One region of the Roseibium sp. FZY0029 genome, then DNA from elsewhere that is predicted to be linked to it. Evidence: predicted binding sites of a transcription regulator. Region 1 holds the regulator's gene; the other holds the start of a gene.
The links. The regulator LexA, encoded in region 1, represses DNA repair genes until DNA is damaged. The targets are predictions, from matches to a motif close to TGTTCNNNNTGTGTTCNG.

Region 1 (7,236 bases):
TGGCATCGTCGTCCAGTATTTTCTGGGCTTTTTCGTCCGTGTCGAGAGGACGTTGACGCCACAGATAAGAGGCGCTTTCCGTCAGCTCGACCAGGGTCTTTGCCCGTTCCTTCAGGCCGGGAAGCGCCGACAGAGCGGTGGCCTCGTTGTTGCTGTCGGCAAGCCAGGAAAGAACCTTATCGCCGCCTTCGGCATGTGCGAGATAAACCTTCCAATGGCTCAGCAGTTCGGCGTCCTCGGTGGCGCGCATGTAATGCCCGTTGAGGTTTTCCAGCTTCTTGAAATCGAAGCGTGCAGCCGACTGGCCGACAGCATCGAAATCAAACCACTTGATCATGTCTTCAAGAGAGATGATTTCCTCGTCGCCGTGGCTCCAGCCGAGCCGAGCCAGATAGTTTCTCATGGCCTGCGGCAGATAACCCATCTCACGATAGGCTTCCGCACCAGTGGCACCGTGCCGTTTCGACAGCTTTGCACCGTCCGGACCGTGAATGAGCGGAATATGCGCCATTGCCGGCACTTCCCAGCCAAGTGCTTGGAAGATGAGCGTCTGGCGGGCAGCGTTGGTCAGGTGATCGACACCGCGGATAATGTGGGTGATGCCCATGTCGTGATCATCCACCACAACGGCGTGCATGTAGGTCGGAGTTCCGTCGGACCGCATCAGAACGAAATCGTCGAGATCCTTGTTCGGGATCACGACGCGACCCTGAACAAGATCGTCGACAACGGTCTCGCCTTCCTGCGGTGCCTTGATGCGGATGACGGGATCGACGCCGTCAGGGGCTTCGGAGGCGTCGCGTTCGCGCCATGTGCCATCATAGCGAGGCGGTTTGCCTTCGGCTCGGGCCTTCTCGCGCATGGCGTCGAGTTCTTCCGGCGTGCAATAGCAGCGATAGGCCGTGCCGTTGGCGAGCATCTGTTCGACCACTTCCTTGTGGCGTTCAACCCGGGAAAACTGGGAGATCGGCTCTCCATCCCAGTCCAGCCCGAGCCAGGACAGGCCGTCGATCAGCGCGTCAACTGCTTCCTGTGTGGAGCGGGCCCGATCCGTATCTTCGATCCGTAGCAGCATCTTGCCGCCATGATGATGGGCGAACAGCCAGTTGAAGAGCGCGGTGCGAGCGCCGCCGATATGCAGGAACCCGGTCGGAGACGGGGCGAAGCGCGTGACGATGTTCTGTGCCATGGTGCTTTATAAAAGTCTCTGTCAGTATGACGGCGCGGAGCGCGCCGAATTGATGGCGCGGTCTTACCACAGGCTTTGGCAAGGCTAAATAGGGGCCTCTGCCCTTTCTTGGACCAAACGGGGAGCTGGGGTGACGTCACTGACCGATCCGCAGGATAGGACTGACAGCCGGTCGCGAACGGCACCTGATGATGATCAGGGGCAAGGTTCGTCCGTTGCTGATCCTTTGCCCGATGAACGTTGGAAGCGGCGCTTCGGGTTATCAGGGCACAATCCCTATGCTGGTTCGATGAAAAGTTCAGCGGCAGATCGCCTTTGGGATGCGCAAGGTCTCTTGTGGTTCGCCTTCGCGTTTGCTGCGGGAATTGGCGTTTATGTCTGGTTGCCTGAAGAGCCGTCCTGGCTTCTGATGACGGGTCTGGCGGTGTTTGCAGGCCTCGCAGTCTGGCGCGTGGGGCAAGGTGGCAAAGTGGCGGTTCCAGCCATTCTCTGCCTGGCTTTTTTCGCCGGACTGGCGACATCCAGCCTTCGGACCGCTTATGTATCAACGCCGCGCCTTGCCGAGCCGATGAACGCTGATGTATCTGGGGTTGTTGAAGAGGTGGATACCGGAGCGGCCGGTGTTCGGCTTGTGCTTGCTGTAACTGCGGTTAATGAACGTCCGGTCGAGGCGCTCGTGTTTCCGGCAAAAGTGCGCGTGCGCATTCCGGCTGATAGCGCAGTGGAGGTCGGGGACACAGTTCGTATCAATGCGCGCCTGTTTCCTCCGGCGGGTCCCGTGTTCCCGGGAGGGTATGACTATTCCTTCCGGGCCTTTTTTCAGCAAATAGGCGCGACGGGCTTCAGTTTTGGTCCGCCTCAGGTCATCAAGGTTCCAGATCAGGGGATTGGGCTTCGCCCCTCTGTTGTCATTGCCAAACTCCGAAGCAATATCGCGGAGCGGATCAAATCCAGTCTTGCCGATGGGCCCGAAACCGCATTGATCGTCGCCCTTTTGGTTGGTGACAGAAGCGGCATTGCTGAAGAGCAGGAAGAGGTATTGCGTTCGGCGGGGCTGGCTCACATCCTGGCGATTTCAGGACTGCATATGGCGCTTTTCGCCGGTGGCGCCTACGGGGCAGTTTTGTTGCTGTTATCGCTCATTCCGGTCTTGACGTTGAGATGGCCTGTTCACAAGTGGGCAGCTCTCTCAGCTCTTGGTGCGGCCGTCGTCTATCTGCTTCTGTCCGGCGGAGCGGTTGCCACACAGCGCTCTTTTTTGATGATTGCCATTGTCTTTCTCGGGGTTCTTGTCGGTCGGCGCGGTCTGACTTTGAGGAGTGTAGCGCTAGCAGGCCTCCTGCTTCTTGTGATAGCGCCTGAACGCCTGTTTTTCCCTGGCTTCCAGATGTCATTTGCCGCCGTGATCTGTCTGGTTGCCGTCTATGATTTGTGGCGGCAACGGGATCGCTTTGGATCGACCGGTGACAGAGTATCCGGATGGGGCATGGCGACATGCGTTTTTCTTGGCAAATGGGTTGCGGGTCTGCTTGTTACCGCGCTGGTCGCCGGATTGGCGACCGGCATCATCGGAGCACATCATTTCAGCCGCATTGCGCCCTATGGCGTTGTAGGCAATCTTCTGGGCATGCCAGTGTTCTCGCTGCTTGTCATGCCAATGGGTGTGATGGCGTTTGTTCTGATGCCCTTTGGACTGGCTGCGCTGCCACTGGCCGTGATGTCTATCGGCGTGTCGCTGCTTCTGAAGGTGGCTTCATTCACTGCTGCGCTGGATGCCGGAGGCGGCGCGTCGGGCAGGCTCGACGGAATGGCTGCAAGTCTACTGCTGTCGGCGCTATTTGCCGGCCTGTTGTTGCCAGGAAGAAGGCGTCTGCTCGCCGGATTTCCGCTGCTTGCGGGGCTCATGATTGTCATCACTGACCAGCCTCCGGACATCCAGATTGCCGCGAGCGGCTCTCGCATCGCCGCTCGGGATGAAACTGGGGCCTTGCGTTACGAAGCTAGAGGCCGGTCCTTTGCAACAGACCTTTGGCTTCAGTCGGAAGGCGTTCCTGATGAAGCGATTTTATCGCGTAAGATGAAATCGCCTCAGAAAATGTGTGACGATGATGGATGCGTCGTCAGGGCATACGGACCAGGGGAAAGCGAAGAGGCGCTGCAACTGGCCTTACCCTATTTGGCAATCGCCCAGCCTAAAACGTTCGAAGCATTTCAGATGGATTGCAGATACGCCGATTTGATCGTGACCGATCTAGTCGCTCCGGAAAACTGCAGCTCAGTGCTTGTTTTGGACCAGGAAACGCGGTCGGCACGCGGCGCAGTTTCGATCTGGTTGTCGGCAAGCGCTGCTCGTCGGGGGGATGATACCAATAGGCTTGGCGACCGAGAGGTACTTCCGCCTGACGGAAAGCCAAAAATCGAAAAGCTGGTGTACGCCATCCCTGACCCGCCGCGTCCCTGGCATCGGCCAGGAACGGTCACAAGAGACGGGTTACGTCAAGCCAGCCGCGCTTCATTTGCAAAAGAGCGCGTTGACGAGTGACGGGTCAGTACTGTCGAAACAGGGCAACAAGTCGGCCCTGAACTCGGACGCGGCCCGGTCCGAAGATCCGGGTTTCATAGGCGGGGTTCGCGGCTTCAAGCGCGATAGAGGCACCTTTCTTGCGCAAGCGCTTCAAGGTTGCTTCCTCATCATCGACAAGAGCGACGACAATATCTCCACTGTCGGCACTGTCGGTCCTGCGTATCAGAACGGTGTCACCATCCAGAATGCCGGCTTCGATCATGGAATCGCCGCGCACTTCCAGCGCGTAATGCTCTCCACGCCCAATCAGGTCCTGAGGCACGGTAATGGAATGGCTGTGGGTCTGAATGGCCTCGATCGGTACACCGGCGGCAATTCGGCCCATAACGGGAATTTCCGTGACACCGATAACGGGTTCCGGTGCTGCCTTCGCCGGTTCCGGTTTACCGAGCGAGCCTTCGATGACTTCTGGCGAAAAGGTGCCCCTTGGCCGAGGAGTACCCAGGCCCGGTGCGATGGAATCCGGAAGGCGAACAACCTCCATGGCTCTTGCCCGGTTCGGCAAGCGCCGGATGAAGCCGCGTTCTTCAAGGGCTGTGATCAGGCGATGAATGCCGGACTTGGAGCGCAGATCGAGCGCATCCTTCATTTCGTCGAAAGACGGCGGCACACCGGTTTCTTTCAGTCTTTCGTGAATGAACATGAGCAGTTCGTACTGCTTGCGCGTCAGCATGTAGGCGTCCCCTGACCGAGAAAACATCTGGTACAAATCAAGAACATGGTACCTGTTCTCATTGTGTTCTGCAAGGGTAAATGTTCTCTTACTGTTCTTGGTGCCTTGCTGGCGGCCACGATCAATTTTCAACTGGCCCAGGCTTATTGTCACATGTTGATCGGGTCGTAATCAGCAATTCGCAAGTGACAAGCGTGGGCGCCCCGCCGGCAATGAGAATGCCATCATGCAACCCGCCATCAAGGTCGATCGCGCGTATGGGCACTTGGAGCTCCTGAGTTGCTCTTGCCCCGCCACCTGGGGAAAGCAATATTTCGGAAATCAGGCCCGTCATCGCGTCGGCATCGCGAAACGCCGCTCCGGCAAGGCTGCCAAGGCCCTAGACTTCGTAGGAGGATGAATCCAACAGAAGAGCAAGTTCGTGGATGCTGTTTGTCAGATCGGCAAACGGAGCCGGCGTCGTAATGAGAGCGTTGTTTCGAAGCGGTCTGGAGAGGGGTCCGGCCTGCTGTAAGCGGAACAACGTGAATTCGGTTTCCGGGTCCAACGAAGCCACAAATGCCGCGCCTTTGAGACCGTGGCCCCTGATGATGCCTGCGTGCGCTATCTGAAGCGTGTGAGGCAGCGGGTGACCGAGACGTTCTCTGCCACTCTCGTGCCAGTAGGCGTATATATGCGCAAACCAGTCGCCGTCCTTCCTGCCTAGAATTGCGACCGCTGTTTCGAGAGTAGAGCCCTTGGAGGAATGCGTGTCGCTGTACTACGCTGCGTGGCGGTCATCGATCGCACAGGCTGGCATTACGAAGTCGAATGGCCCAAGTGTCAGACCGGAAAGATCCCGCACCGCCGGACTCAGCTCATGCTGTTTGGCGTAGCGACCCAAGACCTCCAAAAGAGGCGCGGGCTCCGTGATGTCTATCTTTAGAGGTTCCGCCCGGCATCTGGCATAGGGCCGCCGATTTTCGGCGGCGGGACCAGGATGCCGGATGTCGGCAAGTGTCCTGGGCGGTGGCCGTCTCACAGTAAGCCCTGCTCCGTCAGATGCTCTCGCACCAGTTTCTTCGTGATCTTGCCGTAGGCGCTGGTCGGCATCGCCGGAATAAAGAGGTAGCGTGCCGGCAATTTGTAACGGGCGATCTTGCCGTCGAGATAGTCCGTCAAAGCCTGAGGGTCGGGGGACTTGCCCGGGGCCGCCACGCAAACGGCAAGTCCGACTTCGCCCCATTGCCTGTCAGGAATGCCTAGAATTGCGACCTCGGAGATATCCGGATGTGTGAGCAGGACTTCCTCGACTTCTTTCGGATAGACGTTGGAGCCACCCGAAATATACATGTCCGAGGCTCGGCCGGTCAGGAAGAGGTAGCGCTGTTCATCCATGTGACCGATGTCGCCCGTCCGGAACCAGCCATTTCTGAACGACTTTTTGTTGGCTTCATCGTCCTCCAGGTATCCCGCGCAGACAGCTGCGCCAATAACGCAGACTTCACCTGTTTCATTGGGCGGCAGAAGATTGCCGTGTTCGTCCTGGATCGAGACCTCGATGCCGGTGCGCTCCGTGCCGCAGGTGCCGCTGCGTGTCTCGGGACCATCCTCCAGAAAATGATCCTGGGGCCGCAGCACCGTGATGTTTCCGGTGACCTCGCCAAGCCCGTAGTATTGAACCAGAACGTGCCCCAGTTTCTGCAGCGCCAGTTTCTGGTCCTCCCGGTACATGGGAGCCCCCGCATAGATGAGGTGTCGCAGGCTTGAGTGATCGAACCGGTCGACCGCAGGATCTTCCACCAGGCGTTTGACGATTGTTGGCACAGTGAAAATATTGCTGACCTTGTGTTTTTCGATCAGCTCGAAAGCGGTTGCCGGATTGAAGCCACCTCTAGGCAAAAGCACATGCGCTGAACCGGCCACAAGCTGAGCGACCAGTTGTAGCCCTGCGCCGTGGGAGAGCGGAGCGATCACCAGCGATGCATCCTGTTCCGTTGTTCCAGGCAACAGATCCGCCATGTAGTTGACGCAGACGAAACCGATTTGCCCGTGACTGAGGACGACCGCCTTTGGGCGTCCTGTGGAGCCGGATGTGAAGAACAACCAACAGGGGTCGTTGTAATCTACGCTCTCATTCGCAAAGGCTTGTCCCGTGTGGCGGGAGACAAGATCCTCATAGCTGGTGCCAAAGTCGCTCGTGCCAATCGTTACGCAACCAGTCAGCTGCGGTCTTGCGTTCCGTACAGCTTCGGCTTGAGCGCTGAAATTTGCGTCACACAGGAAAACCTTCGCCTTCGCTTTTTCCGCCGCATAGGCTGTCTCACCGGGCGCCTGACGGAAGTTGCAAGGAACCCAGACAGCCCCCAGGCGGAAAGCAGCCAGCATGATCTCGATCATCTGAACAGAGTTTTCAGCCTGCACCAGGAGACTGTCCCCCTTGGAAACGCCAAACTCAGACTGCAGGCCTGTTGCAAGAGCTGAGACTCGCGAATCGATTTCCGCCCAGGTCCATGTGCGCCCATCCTGGACAACGGCCGGACGGGTTGGCCATCGTGCGGCATTTCTGGACAGAAAGTGTGCAAGATTGGACACGCGATTGGAACAGCGTTCCACCATATGAGTTTGCCTCCCGGTTCATGGTTTTTTTCTGACGTTAGGTTGACCCAGGTCTATTTGACAAGCTGCGATTGGCATTCAGGCCGTTCCGCTTTGAAAGGAAATCGTGCAAGGATGCCGCCGATCAATTTCGAAGGTTGTTAGAGGATTTCGAATGAGCGAGATGACGATTGCTGATTGGGACGATGCCTA
Region 2 (7,236 bases), 290 kb from region 1:
ATTAAATGCCATGGAGCGTTTTGCCCGAATGTTGTGATTGTTAATCGGCGGCGCCGTGGGAACCGCCGGTGCCAATGTGCGCACACCCTACATTCATGCGCTCAGGTGTCAATGCACTTGAGAGGTAAAATTTCAAGAAAATAGAGTAATTCCGGGTACGATTTGCCATCTCAGTTAATAGTGCAACCAAGTTGGATCATGAAATCGGCTGCAACATCAGTATGCGTTGCCCAAAAAGATGGCGTGACCAAAGGTGTCTGTTTCCGAAAAGTTCGCGTTAACCGGTATTCGATACGTAAAATTGCGCAGCGTCAGGCAGAAAGAGCCGCCGGTTTGTAGAACAGGTCGTAATCCGTCTTGTAGCGGCGCCGGAGCTGCTGAACCAGCCGGTCTTCGGTGAACGACAGCAGCGTTTCCCGCGAAACGAAATTACCCACGTGATACGAGACCCGGTCTTTTGAACGAAGTCTGAGAGAACTCTCGGAGAGAAACTTTGCGAAGGACCGATCGAAATCTTCTAGCTGCAGAACCAGATCGGCTGTCAGCATGCCTTTGTAGGTGAGCGTGGCAGTCTGGCTACGGAAGAGATTGTCCGCTTCCAGGTCGGAAATCGAGGCAACATGGGACACGAATTGCTGTGGTGTCATGTCCTGACTGAACTGCCGTTCTTCGTAATAGGCAGGAAGGGGATCGGAACTCAGAATGACCTTCTCGTAACAATAGGCAAGCCGGTGCATGGGGTTCTGAACCCAGGCGGCAACTTTCATGTCGGGATGGCGGCGCTTGAGTTCCCGTGCCGTCAACAACTCGACATTTCCATGAAAAAGCAGCCGTTCGGTCGCGGCCGCCTTGAGATCAATTCCGGAAAGAGCCGTGAGCTTGTCGGTGCCGGCAAGGCGATGAAGAACCGGACGCAACAACTGAAATGCCGGCTCCGCAATACGAGCGAAGGCAATTTTATGCTTTGGAAAAGCCAGGAAGACATGATTTCGCAATGGGCGAAGCCGTCTATCCAATATCGAATACATCCGGTTTAACATGCTACTTTTCCGACCGGTCAAATAGGCCATGCGGGCAAAACTAATTACACCCGATCCGCCTCCTCAAAAAAAGATTTAGATCAAACTACCCACTGTTGCGTCTAAATATCAAGATCTTCTGCGAATTCAGCGTTGTCTTGAATGAAACGGAAGCGCGCTTCCGGCTTGTTACCCATGAGGCGCTCAACAGTGTCGTTTGTATCCGACACCGCCTCTTCTTCGACAACGACCCTCAGCATTGTGCGCTTGGACGGATCCATTGTCGTTTCTTTCAACTGGGCAGGCAGCATTTCACCCAAGCCCTTGAACCGACCAATCTCCACCTTGGACTTGCCCTTGAAGACGGTCTCCATCAGTTCGTCTTTATGAGCATCGTCGCGTGCATAAAGGGTCTTGCCCCCCTGGCTAAGACGATAGAGGGGAGGGACGGCCAGGAAGAGATGGCCGCCGCGGATCAGCTCGGGCATTTCCCGGTAAAAGAAGGTAATCAAGAGTGAAGCAATGTGGGCGCCGTCGACGTCGGCATCCGTCATGATGACGATCTTTTCGTAGCGCAGGTCGCTTTCCCGGTATTGCGAGCGGGTGCCGCAGCCTAGAGCCTGAATGAGGTCGGCAAGCTGCTGGTTGGCGACGAGCTTGTCTCGTCCGGCATTGGCAACGTTGAGGATCTTGCCGCGCAAGGGCAGGACAGCCTGGTTGGACCGGTTACGCGCCTGTTTGGCAGAGCCACCTGCCGAGTCGCCCTCCACGATAAAGAGCTCGGTTCCATCCGACTGGTTCGCCGAACAGTCGGCAAGCTTGCCGGGAAGACGCAGCTTGCGCACGGCTGTCTTGCGGGCAACGTCCTTTTCCTGGCGGCGGCGCAAGCGCTCGTCGGCGCGGTCTATCACCCATTCCAGAAGCTTGTTTGCCTGGTTGGGGGAAGCCGTCAACCAATGATCGAACGCATCTCGGACGGCCGTTTCCGTAATGCGGGTGGCTTCGTTGGTCGCCAGCTTGTCCTTGGTCTGGCCTACAAACTCGGGCTCGCGAATGAAGACCGACAGCATCCCGCCGGCGGATGTCATCACATCGTCGCCGGTGATGATGGAGGCCTTCTTGTTGTTTGTCAGCTCGCCATATGCCTTCAGGCCGCGCAGCAGCGCGTAACGGAAACCCGCTTCGTGCGTTCCGCCTTCCGGTGTCGGCACGGTGTTACAGTAGGAATTGACGAAGCCGTCGCCGGCATACCAGCTGACGGCCCATTCGACGGAGCCGTGTTTGCCGGCATTGTCGGTGCGGCCGAAAAAGACATCGTCAACGACGCGGCGTTCCTTGGACAGTCGCTCGTTGAGGAAGTCGCGAAGGCCGCCTGGAAAGTGGAAAACGGCCTCGGCCGGTGTTTCGTCCTTTTCCGACAACAGTTCAGGATCGCAGTGCCAGCGGATCTCGACCCCGCCGAAGAGATAGGCCTTCGACCGGGCCATTTTCAAAAGACGACCGGGTGTGAACTTGGCGCCTTTGCCGAAAATCTGCTCGTCCGGCTTGAAACTGACCTGGGTGCCGCGCCTGTTCTGCGTGTCGCCGACATGTTCCAGCGGTCCTTGAGCATGACCACGGCGGAAGATCTGGCGATACAGCTTCCGGCTGCGTGCGACCTCGACGATCAGCACTTCAGAAAGCGCATTGACCACTGAAATGCCGACGCCGTGCAGGCCACCGGAGGTTTCATAGACCTTGCTGTCGAACTTTCCGCCCGCGTGAAGCGTTGTCATGATCACTTCAAGCGCGGACTTGTCCTTGAACTTGGGGTGGGGGTCGACAGGTATGCCGCGACCATTGTCGGTAATCGTCAGGTAGCCATCAGCGGAAAGCGAAACGTCGATCCAGGTCGCATGACCGGCAACCGCCTCGTCCATGGAGTTGTCGATCACCTCGGCAAAGAGATGGTGTAGCGCCTTTTCATCCGTGCCGCCGATATACATGCCTGGCCGGCGCCGGACTGGCTCGAGCCCTTCAAGAACCTCGATGTCGGCAGCGGAATAATCGTCGCTGACCGCGACGGGCGCAACGGGACGCGGCTTTTGCGGAGCAGGGGCGGGCTCGTCACGTGTCATCGGGGCAGCGACCGCCGCGTTGCCTGCAAACAGATCGTCTTTTGCGCTCATTCCGTATCGCCTGATGGGTCTTGGGTCACAGTTTTCACTAACTCAGCGCCGTTACCTACACCGAATCATGCCTCAGTTTGAAGGACAAACATAGAACGGCAAAGGTAATTGGCCAAAAGCCCCCGTTTTCAACAGCCCTCATGGCTGAAAAGCCTTTCTGGCAACACATCATCAACCCGCCTGTGATGAAATACAGGCCTTGAATGGGAGGTGTGGCCACGAAATGTGCCAATTCCGCAACAGTTGCTGACAGAGTCGCTGGCCGGGTCCCGGTTTGCCTCAGTTGCCCCTGTTCGGCCATGTTTGCCCGTCACCCGTTGCGCTAATGTTTGAGACGCCCCGACAGGAAGGCAGCTTCCCTAGCGGGACACCGTCCGGACATAAGAATCAGGAAATTGTCTTAATTCGGCGCCGTATGGCCCAACTTAGGACGAAATGATCGGCCAGTTTAGGCCATTCCGAAACAGTGGATCCTGTGAGCGCGAGCTTCAGGATCGAAGAGACAGCAAATGCGCTTGGCGCGGACAAAAAACAAGAGCGTCCGTCGGGTACCTGTTTCGTTGCCGACGGATAATAGTGTGACTGGGATGCCTAAGAACAGCACAAAGCTTCAACGCATCGGAAAAGCCGGAACCGTGCTCGGTGCGTTGATCCTGATCGGATTGACCGGTCCTGTGGCCGCCTTTGACGGGCAGCCGGCGCCAGCCCGTGCGATTGGACCGACAGACCTTTCCCCGTCTGAAGCCCTGCGGGCAGGGGCCCGTCAATATTATGCCGGCGACAAGGCCGGAGCTCTCGGTTCGCTGCAATATGCCGCCGAAAACGGTCAGCCGATGGCCGCCTGGAAGTTGGGGGAGATGTATGCCTCCGGCGATGGCGTCAAGGAAGACGACCTCAAGGCTTTCGAATATTACAGCCAGATCGTCCGTGAACACGGTGAAGATCGTCCGGATGCACCCGACGCCCCCTTTGTTTCAAGTGCGTTTGTCGCCCTCGGGTCTTATTACCTGAACGGCATAGAAGGCGCTGTACCCAAGAATGAGTCTCGCGCCCGGCAGATTTTCACGCATGCCGCCTCCTATTTCGGCGATGCCGATGCGCAATACGAGCTTGGCCGCATGTACCAGGAAAACAACGGGCGAATGGCTGTTCGCTGGTACAATCTGGCTGCGCTGAAGGGGCATGTCGGGGCCCAGGCCCGGCTTGGTGAAACGCTTTATGCACTCGGAACATCCGACAAGAAAAAAGCGCGTGGCCTGATGTGGATGACAGTTGCGCGGGAACAGGCAAAAGGAACGGATGCGAATTGGATCCATTCCATGCATGAACAGTATTTCGCGGTTTCGCCCGAGCCTGTCAGGCAGATGGCAAGATCCATGGCTGACGGCTGGTTGAAGCAGAACCGTCCGGACATGCTCACCGCACAGCAACTGCCCGCACAATAACCCTCCAAGTGGACTAACCTGGTCCGATTGGAAAGGTGGCGCTTGTTCGGCGCCTCTCACTGGCAGCGAATTGCCAAGCATGCCGCGTAAGGTACGCCGTTTGGCTTCCCTATAGCTGCATGAAACCCAAATTGGGGTCTTAGAGCGTCGCTCTCGCCCACAACGTTTGCTGGATGTTTCCGGAATTGCGGGTGTCGAGGCTGTCGGATGCCGGGCTCTGGTTCTGCGTAAGTGGGCAAGGGGCGTTGCTGATCTGCCACGAGGTGTTGTTCAGCACCATCTCGCAGGTTGCCATCCGCAACCCCGTCGGGCTTTTCAGGCAAATGGATTCACCGATGCCGTATTTTTCACCCTTGTAGCGACAGGTGCAGGAGACATCCTGAGCCATTGCGCTCGCACCGAAACCCAGAGCTTCTACGAAAATCAAACCGGAAAAAACACAGGTGGCGAAGATCGACATACCCCTGCCGGCGACCTTTGTCGTCGCCGGTAAGTGTTGTCCGCATGTCGCCGTCGCGGAAATTGGTCGGCCGAGCGTTATCCCATGATGACAAAAAGCTTACCATGACATCAGCCGACTGCAAGCCTGGTTTTCGCGTTTTGGCAGCATGGACGTGCAAACGCAATCGGTGGCCTTTGCATATTGAGGTCGTAATCAGTCTCAGGCGGCGAGTTTGACCCACACCGGTACGTGGTCCGACGGCTTCTCCCAACCGCGCACATGCTTGTCGATACCGCAGCCGGAGAAACGATCCGTAGCCTGTGGCGACATCAATATGTGATCAATGCGAATGCCGTTGTTCTTCTGCCAGGCACCGGCCTGATAATCCCAGAAAGTGAATGTTTCTGAAGCTTCTGTGCAGGAACGGACGGCTTCGGTGAGACCGAGGTGTGTGAGGGCGCGAAACCGCTGACGGCTTTCTGGTTGAAAGAGCGCGTCTTCCAGCCAGTTTTGAGGGTTCTTGGCGTCAATCGGATCGGGAATGACGTTGTAGTCGCCAAGAAGAAGGAACGGCGTCTCTTCCTCAAGACGCTTTTGTGCATGCGCTATCAGCCGGTCCATCCACTCGAGCTTGTAGGGAAATTTCTCCGTTTTGAGCGGATTGCCGTTCGGAAGATAGAGGCAACCGATTCGAACAGGGCCTTTTTCCGTCGCCAGACTGGCTTCGATGTACCGGGCCTGTTCGTCCGCTTCGTTCCCCGGCAAACCGCGCTGAATTTCGTCTAGCGGGGTCTTGGACAGAAGCGCAACACCGTTGAAGCCCTTTTGCCCGTGCGTCTCGACAGCGTAGCCGAGGTCTTCGAACGGCTGACGAGGAAAGTTCTCATCGACGGATTTGATTTCCTGAAGGCAGGCAACGTCCGGCGAGGCTTCCTTAAGCCACTCCAGAACAGTGTCGATACGTGCCTTGACGCCGTTGATGTTCCAGGTCGCAATTTTCATGAGCGCGGTTGCCTCAACTTTTTGAAACGGCCGGGGCAACCGGCTGAAAACACATATCCAAGCGGGATCAGATCGTAAAACTTGTGCCGCAGCCACATCCGGCAACAGCATTTGGGTTGTTGATCTGAAAAGACTGGCCGATCAGATCGTCCACGAAATCGATTTCCGATCCGCCCATATATTGCAGGGAAATGGAATCGATCAGAACCGTCGCTCCGTTTTTTTCGATCACCAGATCGTCGTCTTCGCGGCTGTCGACCACGTCATATTTATATTGCAGTCCGGAACAGCCGCCACCTTCCACGCTGACGCGCAGCATGCTGCCGTCCGGCTCCTTCGACAAAATCGCAGCAATGCGCTTGGCAGCGCGGTCGCTGACTGTTACGCCAATTTCAAGTGTTTCGGTCATGTTTCACCGACTCGCTCTGTTCCGGCCATATGTGGGAACGTTAAACCTGATTTGTTCAGATAAGTATGTTTTGCGGTCGCTCGCGTCAATGTATTGCCAGCGGCCGAGGGAACGGCAAACACGGACGGGGTCTGTGAAGGATGGCTGGAAACAGATGAAGGCGGATATCGGATTTGGGGGACAGTCACGCGCGATCTATGCGCAAAACCCTCTGGAAAGCCGGGGCAGGCTCTTCCCCGAACCTGACAGCCCGACGCGGACACCCTTCCAGCGGGATCGGGACAGAATTATTCATTCCTCCGCCTTTCGCCGGCTGAAGCATAAGACGCAGGTTTTTGTCTATCACGAAGGCGATCACTTCCGCACACGTCTGACTCATACCATCGAGGTGTCGCAAATTGCGCGCTCGTTGGCACGCGCCCTTCGGCTCGATGAGGATCTGGCGGAGTGCCTGGCTTTGTCACATGACCTTGGACACACTCCGTTTGGCCACGAGGGCGAAGACGTCATGCATGAGTGCATGGCACCCTACGGCGGGTTCGATCACAACGCCCAATCGCTCAGGGTCGTAACGCATCTGGAACAACGCTACGCAGAATTCGATGGCCTTAATCTGGCCTGGGAAACGCTGGAGGGGCTGGTCAAGCACAACGGGCCTTTGATCGACGCCAACGGCGCCCCTCTTGGAAAATTCAAGGGTGGTCAGTTGCCCTTTGCGATCCGCGACTATGCCAAACAGCAGGATCTACTG

Region 2: the regulator LexA is predicted to act here: its motif matches at 3,268-3,285, upstream of parE (DNA topoisomerase IV subunit B).

What each region holds. Positions count from the first base shown of each region.
Region 1 is NZ_JAZDVZ010000005.1:239,772-247,007, forward strand. It holds gene gltX (glutamate--tRNA ligase) at 1-1,189, opposite strand, end outside; gene V1T76_RS15875 (ComEC/Rec2 family competence protein) at 1,320-3,731, shown strand; gene lexA (transcriptional repressor LexA) at 3,736-4,446, opposite strand; gene V1T76_RS15885 (acyl-CoA synthetase) at 5,464-7,044, opposite strand; gene V1T76_RS15890 (alpha/beta hydrolase) at 7,199-7,236, shown strand, end outside.
Region 2 is NZ_JAZDVZ010000005.1:529,059-536,294, reverse strand. It holds gene V1T76_RS17210 (DEAD/DEAH box helicase) at 1-12, opposite strand, end outside; gene V1T76_RS17205 (sulfotransferase family 2 domain-containing protein) at 312-1,028, opposite strand; gene parE (DNA topoisomerase IV subunit B) at 1,142-3,187, opposite strand; gene V1T76_RS17195 (tetratricopeptide repeat protein) at 3,775-4,632, shown strand; gene V1T76_RS17190 (hypothetical protein) at 4,772-5,092, opposite strand; gene xth (exodeoxyribonuclease III) at 5,294-6,076, opposite strand; gene erpA (iron-sulfur cluster insertion protein ErpA) at 6,144-6,485, opposite strand; gene V1T76_RS17175 (deoxyguanosinetriphosphate triphosphohydrolase) at 6,640-7,236, shown strand, end outside.